3 regions of the Kosakonia calanthes genome follow, and region 3 is predicted to be linked to each of the others. Evidence: predicted binding sites of a transcription regulator. Region 3 holds the regulator's gene; each other region holds the start of a gene.

Region 1 (3,286 bases), 590 kb from region 3:
ATGCGCGACGTGGTCGCTTCGTGCTCCAGCTGAGCGCTGTTATTACGGCATTCGACATACGGGAAGGTATGCGCGCCGGAATCCGGGCCAATTAACATTGAGTCACATTGGGTAAAGTTTCGCGCGTTGGTGGCGGTCGGCATAATTTTTACCAGCCCGCGATAGCTGTTTTGGCTGTGCCCGGCAGAGATCCCTTTCGAAATAATGGTCGACTTGGTGTTCTTGCCGATGTGGATCATCTTGGTCCCGGTGTCCGCCTGCTGGTGCCCGCTGGTTAACGCGACGGAGAAAAATTCACCGATCGAGTTATCCCCGCGCAGAATGCAGCTCGGGTATTTCCAGGTGATCGCCGAGCCGGTTTCGGACTGCGTCCACGACATTTTGCTGTTTTCGCCTTCGCACAGCGCACGCTTGGTCACAAAGTTGAGGATCCCGCCGGTGTTGTTATCGCCCGGGAACCAGTTTTGTACCGTGGAATACTTCACTTCCGCGTCTTTATGGATAATGACTTCGACAACGGCGGCGTGCAGCTGGTAGCTGTCGCGAACCGGCGCTGAGCAGCCTTCGATATAGCTGACGTAACTGCCCTCATCCGCCACCAAAATAGTGCGCTCGAACTGGCCAGTTTTTTCCGCATTAATACGGAAATAGGTCGACAACTCCATTGGGCAACGCACGCCTTTCGGGATGTAAATAAAGGTGCCATCAGAAGCGACCGCAGCGTTTAGCGCGGCAAAGAAGTTGTCATTCGAAGGGACCACGGTGCCCAGGTATTTTTTTACCAGTTCAGGATGGTCGTGGATCGCCTCGCCAAAGGAGCAAAAGATAATCCCCTGCTCTGACAATTTTTCGCGGTAGGTCGTGGCGACGGATACGGAGTCAAAAATGGCGTCGACTGCGACCTCTCTGCCTTCACGTACCGGTACACCAAGCTGATTAAACGCTTCTTCCACTTCTTCGGTCAGCCAGGCATTGGAACCTGTTTGCTGCACAGCGCCAGGCTGCGACGCGCAAGTATCATCGCAGTTGCCGCACGACGGTGCGGAGTAGTAGCTGTAATCCTGATAATCGAGCTTTTCATAATGGGCTTTCAGCCAGTGTGGCTCGTCCATTTCCAGCCACGCGCGAAACGCGTTCAGGCGGAACTCCAGCATCCAGTCGGGTTCGTTACGTTTTGCCGAGATTGCGCGCACAACATCTTCATTGATGCCTTTCGCCAGCTCATCAGTGCTTAACCGGGTGAAAAAACCCTCTTTATAGTTGAGGTTGCCGGTCCAGATTTTGACATCGTCAGTTGCTTCAGTATTACGAGACATAGTACCGCCTATACCCCAAAGCTTTCGCCACAGCCACATTCGTGCTGCGCTTTCGGGTTATTAAATTTGAAGATCTGATTTAAGCCTTCGCGTACGTAATCGACTTCGGTGCCATCAATAAAAGGCATCGCCTGTAAGGGTACGTAAAGCCGCGCGCCGTCCAATTCATACAGTAAATCGTCAGCGTTCGGTTCTGTTACCGTGTCGAGTACGTAGCCGAAGCCCGCGCAACCGGTCTGTTTGATACCGAGTCGCACGCCCAGCACGTCGGCCTGTTTGCTGGTTAGCGCACGAATATGTTCTGCCGCGGCAGGCGTCATGGTTAGCCCGCGCCACGCAAAATCTTCCGGATTAAATGATTCCATCGAGTTACCTCACGTCACCTGATCTAAAGGGCACAACGCTATGTTAGTGATAATAATTCTCACTTCAACCTGTTTCCCGAAGGGTTATTCCCCCGGAAGCCCTTTTTTCGGTCATTGCTATAAGCATAGACTGTGCTGAAAGGCTTTACAGACATGTGAAAAATTGTTTAATGAATTGATAAATAATGGCTTTAAATAACGCAACGCGGCTAAGTAGGCAAAAAGGAAAAGATGTATAGGCGATGCCTATTTTTGAGATAGGATTTGAGAAAAACCTATGGGCAAAGAAGATAAGGCAAATTAAGAATTTGCAGACTCATCCTGGTGGCTCAAGTCCTATATGATGGGTGAGTTTTCGCTGCGCTCACGCCGCTGAGCTATCAAACAAGGAAAATATTGATGCACACTATGCCAACAATGTCATTTATTGATACCGGTACCGGTTTTCCCATTCTATTGGGCCACAGCTATTTATTTGATAAATCGATGTGGTCAACGCAAATCGAAGTGCTAGCCAAACATTTTCGCGTTATAGCTCCTGACTTATGGGGGCATGGTGAGTCGCCCGCCTTGCCTGGAAGTACCTCTTCGTTGAAAGATATTGCTGCGGATCATTTGCATCTCATGGACTCACTTAATATTGAGCACTTCGCGGTCGTCGGTTTATCGGTGGGAGGAATGTGGGGAGCAGAGTTAGCCGCGATGGCACCCAAACGTGTTAAATCGTTAATGTTGTTCGATACCTTCATCGGGAACGAAACGGAAGAAGCGCGTGAACGTTACTTTGCCATGCTTAATGCAATCGATGCGGCGGGAATGCTTCCGCAGCCGCTGCTGGAATATGTCGTTTCGCAGTTTTACTCCCGTTATGCTGCGCCTTCCGATGTTCAACAGCTTACCGCCTGGCTTTCATCACTCTGCACAGAGCGTTTACGTACCAGTATTGTTCCGCTCGGGAAAATGATATTCGGCCGACCCGATCATATGGCCATTCTTGACGCCATCACTTGCCCGGTGCACATCGCCACCGGTGAACTTGATTTACCTCGTCCGCCGGTTGAAGGGCGATTAATGGCGGAAAAATTGGGTTGTGAGTTCACCCTTATTCCCAAGGCTGCACATATCAGTAATCGTGAGAACCCTGATTTCGTTACAACGCTAATTATTGATTTCATCACTAGACATCAATAATCAACCTCCGCGAGTTGTTGAGCATTCCTTATCGCCTCAGGAATGCTTCTATTGGATAACAGCGTCAAATCGACTCTCAAACCAAAATTGCTGCAGATTATACACTTTGTGCTCTTCTCTCCTCCCGGGGTCATCGACAATCAATTTTTGCGACCAAACTCGCGGGCAGTTTCAAATGCAGATATGTATGCAACAAGCCGACTTTACCCCTACAAAACAAGCACATAAATCAAACTCAAAACAAACCACCAGCAAATAAAACTCTTTAAATATAAATCTCAGGGATATACACCCGAATTAATATATAGATTTAAGCGATCAGTTTTGTGATAGCAATAGATGCAGGCTATCAAAATGAAAGGATCGATCATTTAAAACAATTTTCATTCATTATGAATCGCTGTGTAAAATTGA
Region 2 (3,286 bases), 1.4 Mb from region 3:
GCGCAATTTTGGCGGCACGTTGAGCGACGATCAGTGCAAAATCGTGGACACGGTGTTTGGTATCTAGTAATTGCCGGATGGCGCTGCGCTTACCCGGCAATCAAAAAGTTATTTCACCGTATTGCGTATCGCGATTTCCGCTTCCGCGCCTTTCACTTTCCGTGACCAGACCGAGGTCAAAATCGGCACCAGAATCGAGGTGACAATCACCGACGTCGCCACCAGCGCGGTTGCTGCTGGCGCCATCGGTTTAAAGTCCGGCACCATTTCAGCAATCAACACCGGCGTTGCCACCGCCGCGCCTGCGGAACTGGAGGCCGCCAAACCCGCCGTGCCGTCGCCGCCGCCAATCAGCTTATCGGCGATGATCAGCGGAATACCGGTAATCACAATCACCGCCAGGCCCAGCAGAACACCCAGCAAACCGGTTTGTGCGATCACACTTAAATCGATGGTATTGCCGAGCGCGAAAGCAAAGAACGGGATCAGCGTTTGCACGGCGTTACTAAAGAACTCGCGCAGTTCCGGGTCGAGGTTCCCCAGCGCGAACCCCACCAGGAAAGGCAACACGGCACCGACAAACACATGGGGTTCAAACGACGCGATACCCGCAGTGCCGAGGATAATCATCGTCATCAGCGGGCCGGATTCCAGCGACATCAACACAAAAGCCCCGGCCTCCTCTTTAGTGCCGTACTGTTGCATGATTGACGCATACAGCCCGCCATTGGTCATATCCATCGACGCCACCAGCGCCAGCGTCGACATCCCGGCAAAGAACCCGACTTCCACACCGTGTTCGGGAATCACGCGGGACGCGATAGCCGCAACCACCCACGCAACCGCGATTTTCGTTACTACCAGCGTTCCCGATTTACGCAGCACCGTACCGGTCGCGCTCAGCTTGATGGAGGCGCCCATACAGAAAAACCACACCGCCAGGATTGGCACCGTGCCAGTGATCATGCCGTTGGTAAACGAGCCGAAGTATTTTCCCGCCCCGGGCGCAAAGGTGTGGCACAACGCACCGATGAACAATGGAACCAGCATCATCCCGCCAGGGATCTTTTCAATTGCACGCTTGATTTGCATATCTTCACCTGTCAAAAACGTCCGATTTTTGTACGCTGACACTCCAGTGTTGCGGGAAAACAGCAGCGCGGATGAAGAGATGGTAGAAGCAGATCGGGCAAAGAAAAGTGATCAAACAACCAGAACAAAACAATATTTCATTAATTCCAGACAGGTGTTCCCTTTAGTTATGACCAGGCAAAAAAGCATAAAAAAACCCCCGTCGGCAACGCCTGGCGGGGGTTTTGACTCACCTCACAGTGAGCGATGGAACAGACTTATTTTTTCGCAGCGAAACGCGCAGCCGCTTCATCCCAGTTAACCACATTCCAGAACTCTTTGATGTAGTCCGGGCGGCGGTTCTGGAATTTCAGGTAGTAAGCGTGTTCCCACACATCCAGGCCAACAATCGGGAAACCGGACGCGCCAGAAATCGCTTCACCCATCAGCGGGGAATCCTGGTTAGCGGTAGACACTACAGCCAGTTTGTCGCCTTTCAGCACCAGCCAGGCCCAACCGGAACCAAAGCGAGTGGCAGCCGCTTTTTCGAATTCCGCTTTGAAGTTGTCAACGGAACCGAAATCGCGCTCGATAGCCGCTTTCAGGTCACCCTGCAGGGTGGTGCCTTTTTTCAGACCTTTCCAGAAAAAACTGTGGTTAGCGTGACCACCTGCGTTGTTACGCAGCACGGTTTTTTTGTCTGCTGGCAGCTGATCCAGTTTGGTGATCAGCTCTTCAACCGGCAGGCTAGCGAATTCCGGCAGGCTTTCCAGCGCAGCGTTAGCATTGTTGACGTAGGTCTGGTGATGTTTGGTGTGATGGATTTCCATCGTCTGCTTGTCGAAATGAGGCTCAAGGGCATCATACGCATACGGCAGAGCGGGCAGTGTATAGCTCATTTTCATCTCCATTATTGTCTGGCGGCACGTGTGTTAATGCCGCGTAAGCAGTCGGATCATTATAGTTAATTAAATGATATTGAAAATGTTTATCAATGCCGTAGTTTTTATATGGTTATAACTTTTGGTTATGTTCATGAAACTGTGAAGCCGCTCACCTCCATAACGCGCTCATTGCCAGCTCACGCCGCAATGCGGCAAACGCCTCAAGGTTAATCCTCTGACTGATTTTTACACTCATCGGGTCGGCTGCTCGTATCCCGGCGATAAAAACAAAGAGGATTGATTAATGAGTAACGCGATTACGATGGGTATTTTATGGCATTTGATAGGCGCAGCCAGTGCAGCCTGTTTCTATGCCCCGTTTAAAAAGGTGAAAAATTGGTCCTGGGAAACCATGTGGTCAATCGGTGGCATCGTCTCCTGGTTGATTCTTCCCTGGACCATCAGCGCGCTGTTATTGCCTGATTTTTGGGCCTATTTCAGCTCGTTTAATGCTTCCACGCTGCTGCCGGTGTTTCTGTTTGGCGCGATGTGGGGCGTCGGCAACATCAACTACGGCCTGACCATGCGCTATTTAGGCATGTCGATGGGTATTGGTATCGCCATCGGCATTACGCTGATTGTCGGTACGTTGATGACCCCGATTCTCAACGGTAATTTCGATGTGCTGATCAATACCGAAGGCGGCCGTATGACGCTGCTGGGCGTGCTGGTCGCGCTGATTGGCGTCGGGATTGTCACCCGCGCAGGTCAGTTGAAAGAGCGCAAAATGGGCATCAAAGCCGAAGAGTTCAACCTGAAAAAAGGTCTCGCGCTCGCCATCATGTGCGGCGTGTTCTCTGCCGGGATGTCGTTTGCAATGAACGCCGCAAAACCGATGCACGAAGCCGCCGCGGCGCTGGGCATCGATCCGCTTTACACCGCCTTGCCAAGCTATGTGGTGATCATGGGCGGCGGCGCGCTGGTGAATCTCGGCTTCTGCTTTGTTCGTCTGGCAAAAGTGAAGAACTTGTCGGTAAAAGCAGACTTCTCGCTGGCAAAACCACTGATCATCAGCAATATCCTGCTTTCCGCGTTGGGCGGTTTGATGTGGTATCTGCAATTTTTCTTCTACGCCTGGGGCCACGCGCGCATTCCGGCGCAGTATGACTACATCAGTTGGATGCTGCATATGAGCTTCTACGTGCTGTGCGGCGGAATTGTCGGGCTGATTCTGAAAGAGTGGAAGAACGCCGGGCGCCAGCCGGTGAGCGTATTGAGCCTCGGCTGCGTGGTGATCATTGTCGCGGCCAATATTGTTGGCCTCGGCATGG
Region 3 (3,286 bases):
TGAACAGTTGCGCATCAACAAACGCAATCAGCTAAAACGCGATAAGGTTCGTGGGCTTAAACGCGTCGAACTCAAACTGAACGTGGACGCTGTGGACGCCTTAAACGAGCTGGCAGACGCGCGCGAGATGAGCCGCAGCGAGCTTATCGAAGAGATGCTTTTGGCACAGTTGAAAGCATTGCGCGGATAGCGAATCCTCCGAATCATCGTTTTATCAACACTTTCATGTGGCATACAGTGCAGTCCGTGGCGATAGCAGTTTCCGCGTGCTTCTCTGTTCTGCTATGATTGCCCTTATCTGTGGGCTTAGCGCCCCCCCTATACTCATTAAGATTCAAGAGGTTATTTTACTCATGGCAATTACAGGCATTTTCTTCGGCAGCGACACAGGCAACACCGAAAATATCGCGAAAATGATTCAGAGTCAGCTCGGTAAAGACGTTGCCGATGTCCATGACATTGCCAAGAGCAGCAAAGAAGATATCGAAGGGTATGACATTCTGTTGCTCGGCATTCCGACCTGGTATTACGGCGAAGCGCAATGTGATTGGGATGACTTCTTCCCGACGCTGGAAGAGATTGATTTCAATGGTAAATTAGTTGCGCTGTTCGGCTGTGGCGACCAGGAAGATTATGCAGAATATTTCTGTGATGCGCTGGGCACTATTCGCGACATTATTGAACCGCGCGGCGCGACCATTGTGGGCCACTGGCCTACCGCGGGTTACCACTTCGAAGCGTCGAAAGGCCTGGCGGATGATGACCACTTTGTAGGTCTGGCGATTGACGAAGATCGTCAACCGGAACTGACCGCAGAACGCGTTCAGAAATGGGTGAAGCAGGTTTCAGAAGAACTGCACCTGAACGACATCCTTAATGCCTGATATCTTCGGCGCAATCTGTGGGTTGCGCCGTATCAATAGATAAAAGCAATGGAAATAATTGCTACAATTTTTTAACTTTTTTCTCCATCGCTGTACAATGAGCCCTGCTAAACTCGGTGCGGCTGACCAGGAGTTTGTCGGCGACACCACGTTTTATAAGCTTACTTTACTTGAGGGCTTGCAGTTTTCATTTATACATGGCAGTTCTATAATGATACGCATTATCCCAGGTGCATTCCTTATTACTTCCGCGAAGGAAGTGAATCGTATAGCAACAGGACAGATTCCGCATGACTGACAACAATACCGCATTAAAGAAGGCCGGCCTGAAAGTCACGCTTCCTCGGTTAAAAATCCTGGAAGTGCTTCAGGAGCCGGATAACCATCATGTCAGTGCGGAAGATCTATATAAACGTCTGATCGACATGGGCGAAGAGATTGGGCTGGCAACGGTTTATCGTGTTCTGAACCAGTTTGATGACGCCGGGATTGTGACCCGTCATAACTTTGAAGGCGGCAAGTCCGTTTTTGAACTGACTCAGCAGCATCACCACGATCACCTTATTTGCCTCGATTGCGGAAAAGTCATTGAATTCAGTGATGATTCCATCGAAGCACGTCAACGCGAAATTGCCACCAAACACGGCATTCGCCTGACTAACCACAGTCTGTACCTGTATGGCCATTGTGCCGAAGGTGACTGTCGCGAAGATGAACACGCGCACGACGCAAAATAATCTTTTTTGATAGGCAAAAGCCAACCGTCAGGTTGGCTTTTTTTTGTCTGCAAATAAAAAGCCCGGCACATTTGAATCGCCGGGCATGAGCAGAAAAATTACGCTTTTACGCCATCGACATGGCTGAAGCGCTTGCCGTCCGGGCTGGCGGTACGAACCTGCACTTCCCCGCTCACCTGCGGACGTGCTTTATCGTCGTAGCGCTGCCAGGTTTTCCCGTTGTCAGTTGAATACTCAACCACCATTCCCGGGAAGCTGGTGTTCACTTCAAGCCTTCCGCTGGCAATGCGCGCGCCCGGTACTGGTAAACGATAATGAATGCCCGCTTTATCCAGTTTCGCCAGTTCGCGGTGACCTAACAGGTTTGCAAAACGCTGCCAGTCGCTGTCGAGCGCTTTCACATCCACCCGATGTGTTTCGCCGCCTTTGTATTCACGACCCGCTTGATATTGCTGTTCCCAGCTTGCGCGATGCCATGCACGTTCGGCGACAGAAACCAGACGCGGATAGATCATGTACTCCATCTGAGAGTCGGTGCGTACGACTTCGCTCCATAACTGCGAGGAAAGACCATAAGCGCCCGGCCACGGTTTATCGGATTTCGCACTAAACACGTTGCCATCACGATCAACAGAGGTTTCTGCGTTCTGCGGCATGTTGTCCGGCGCGAAACTAAAGATTTTACGCTCATCGCTAAAGCGCGTGCCCCAGTAATAGCCGCTTTCCGCCGGGTGAACTTCGTTCGGGAAGTCGAGATAAACGTAGTCCGGGTTGGAGACCACCACGCGGAACCCTTTGTTCGCCCAGTCATTGACCGAATCGAAACCGCCCCAGTAAAGGGCATCCCAGAAGTTCACGTTGATATGATCGGTGGCAAATATTGACGCGTCTTTGGCATCTTTCAAGCCGTCCTGCCACGCTTGCATCACGTCAATGCCGTGGGCTTTCACCAGCTTGCTGACCTCAACGCCAAAATAGCTGGAAAGATGCTCAACATCAGTCACCTTCCCTTCTTTGATCATCACCTGGCAGGCCTGGGATTTCGCCCACGGCTTATCCTGATTGCTCTGATCGATGATGCCTTTGCCCGCTTCCGGTTTTTTCTGATCGGTGTAGCCGGTGCCCAGATAGATGTTTTTCGCTTCATCACCACCAAAATGCCATGTTTTCAGCGGTAAACCGGCTTCTTTATGCATCTGCTGAATTTCGCCAATCACTTTATCAACAAAGTTGCGTGACGAATCGAGGCACGGGTTCAGATAGCCGGTACGGTCATAGAACTGTACACCAGCGGTGTTGGAGGTATCGGTCGGATCAAGCAGGCGGTATTGATTCGCCTCTTTCTCTTTGCCCTCTTTCACCAGGCGGTCGTAACGCGCTTCCATCGACATCACCGCGGCACGCGCATGCGCAGGCATATCGATTTCCGGGATCACTTCAATCTGTCGCGCTTTGGCATATTTCAGGATCTCAATGTAATCAGCCCGGCTGAAGAAGCCGCTGCCATTGTTATTGCTATCTGGCCCGGATCCCAATTGTGGCAACAGGCAGGTTTTCTCACTCAGGTCGTGGCAGCGTTTACTGCCGATGTCGGTCAGTTCCGGCAGGCCTGGGATTTCGATACGCCAGCCTTCGTCATCCGTAAGATGGAAGTGGAATTTGTTC

The links. The regulator Fur, encoded in region 3, represses iron uptake genes when iron is present. The targets are predictions, from matches to a motif close to ATAATAATGAGAACNACTATCAA.
Region 1: the regulator Fur is predicted to act here: its motif matches at 1,722-1,744, upstream of sufA (Fe-S cluster assembly scaffold SufA).
Region 2: the regulator Fur is predicted to act here: its motif matches at 2,044-2,066, upstream of sodA (superoxide dismutase [Mn]).

What each region holds. Positions count from the first base shown of each region.
Region 1 is NZ_CP151800.1:2,681,382-2,684,667, forward strand. It holds gene sufB (Fe-S cluster assembly protein SufB) at 1-1,316, opposite strand, end outside; gene sufA (Fe-S cluster assembly scaffold SufA) at 1,325-1,681, opposite strand; gene AAEY27_RS12570 (alpha/beta fold hydrolase) at 2,081-2,872, shown strand.
Region 2 is NZ_CP151800.1:4,652,364-4,655,649, forward strand. It holds gene AAEY27_RS21750 (dihydrodipicolinate synthase family protein) at 1-67, shown strand, start outside; gene kdgT (2-keto-3-deoxygluconate transporter) at 109-1,092, opposite strand; gene sodA (superoxide dismutase [Mn]) at 1,350-1,970, opposite strand; gene rhaT (L-rhamnose/proton symporter RhaT) at 2,260-3,286, shown strand, end outside.
Region 3 is NZ_CP151800.1:3,275,251-3,278,536, forward strand. It holds gene ybfE (LexA regulated protein) at 1-190, shown strand, start outside; gene fldA (flavodoxin FldA) at 354-884, shown strand; gene fur (ferric iron uptake transcriptional regulator) at 1,175-1,621, shown strand; gene AAEY27_RS15395 (beta-N-acetylhexosaminidase) at 1,720-3,286, opposite strand, start outside.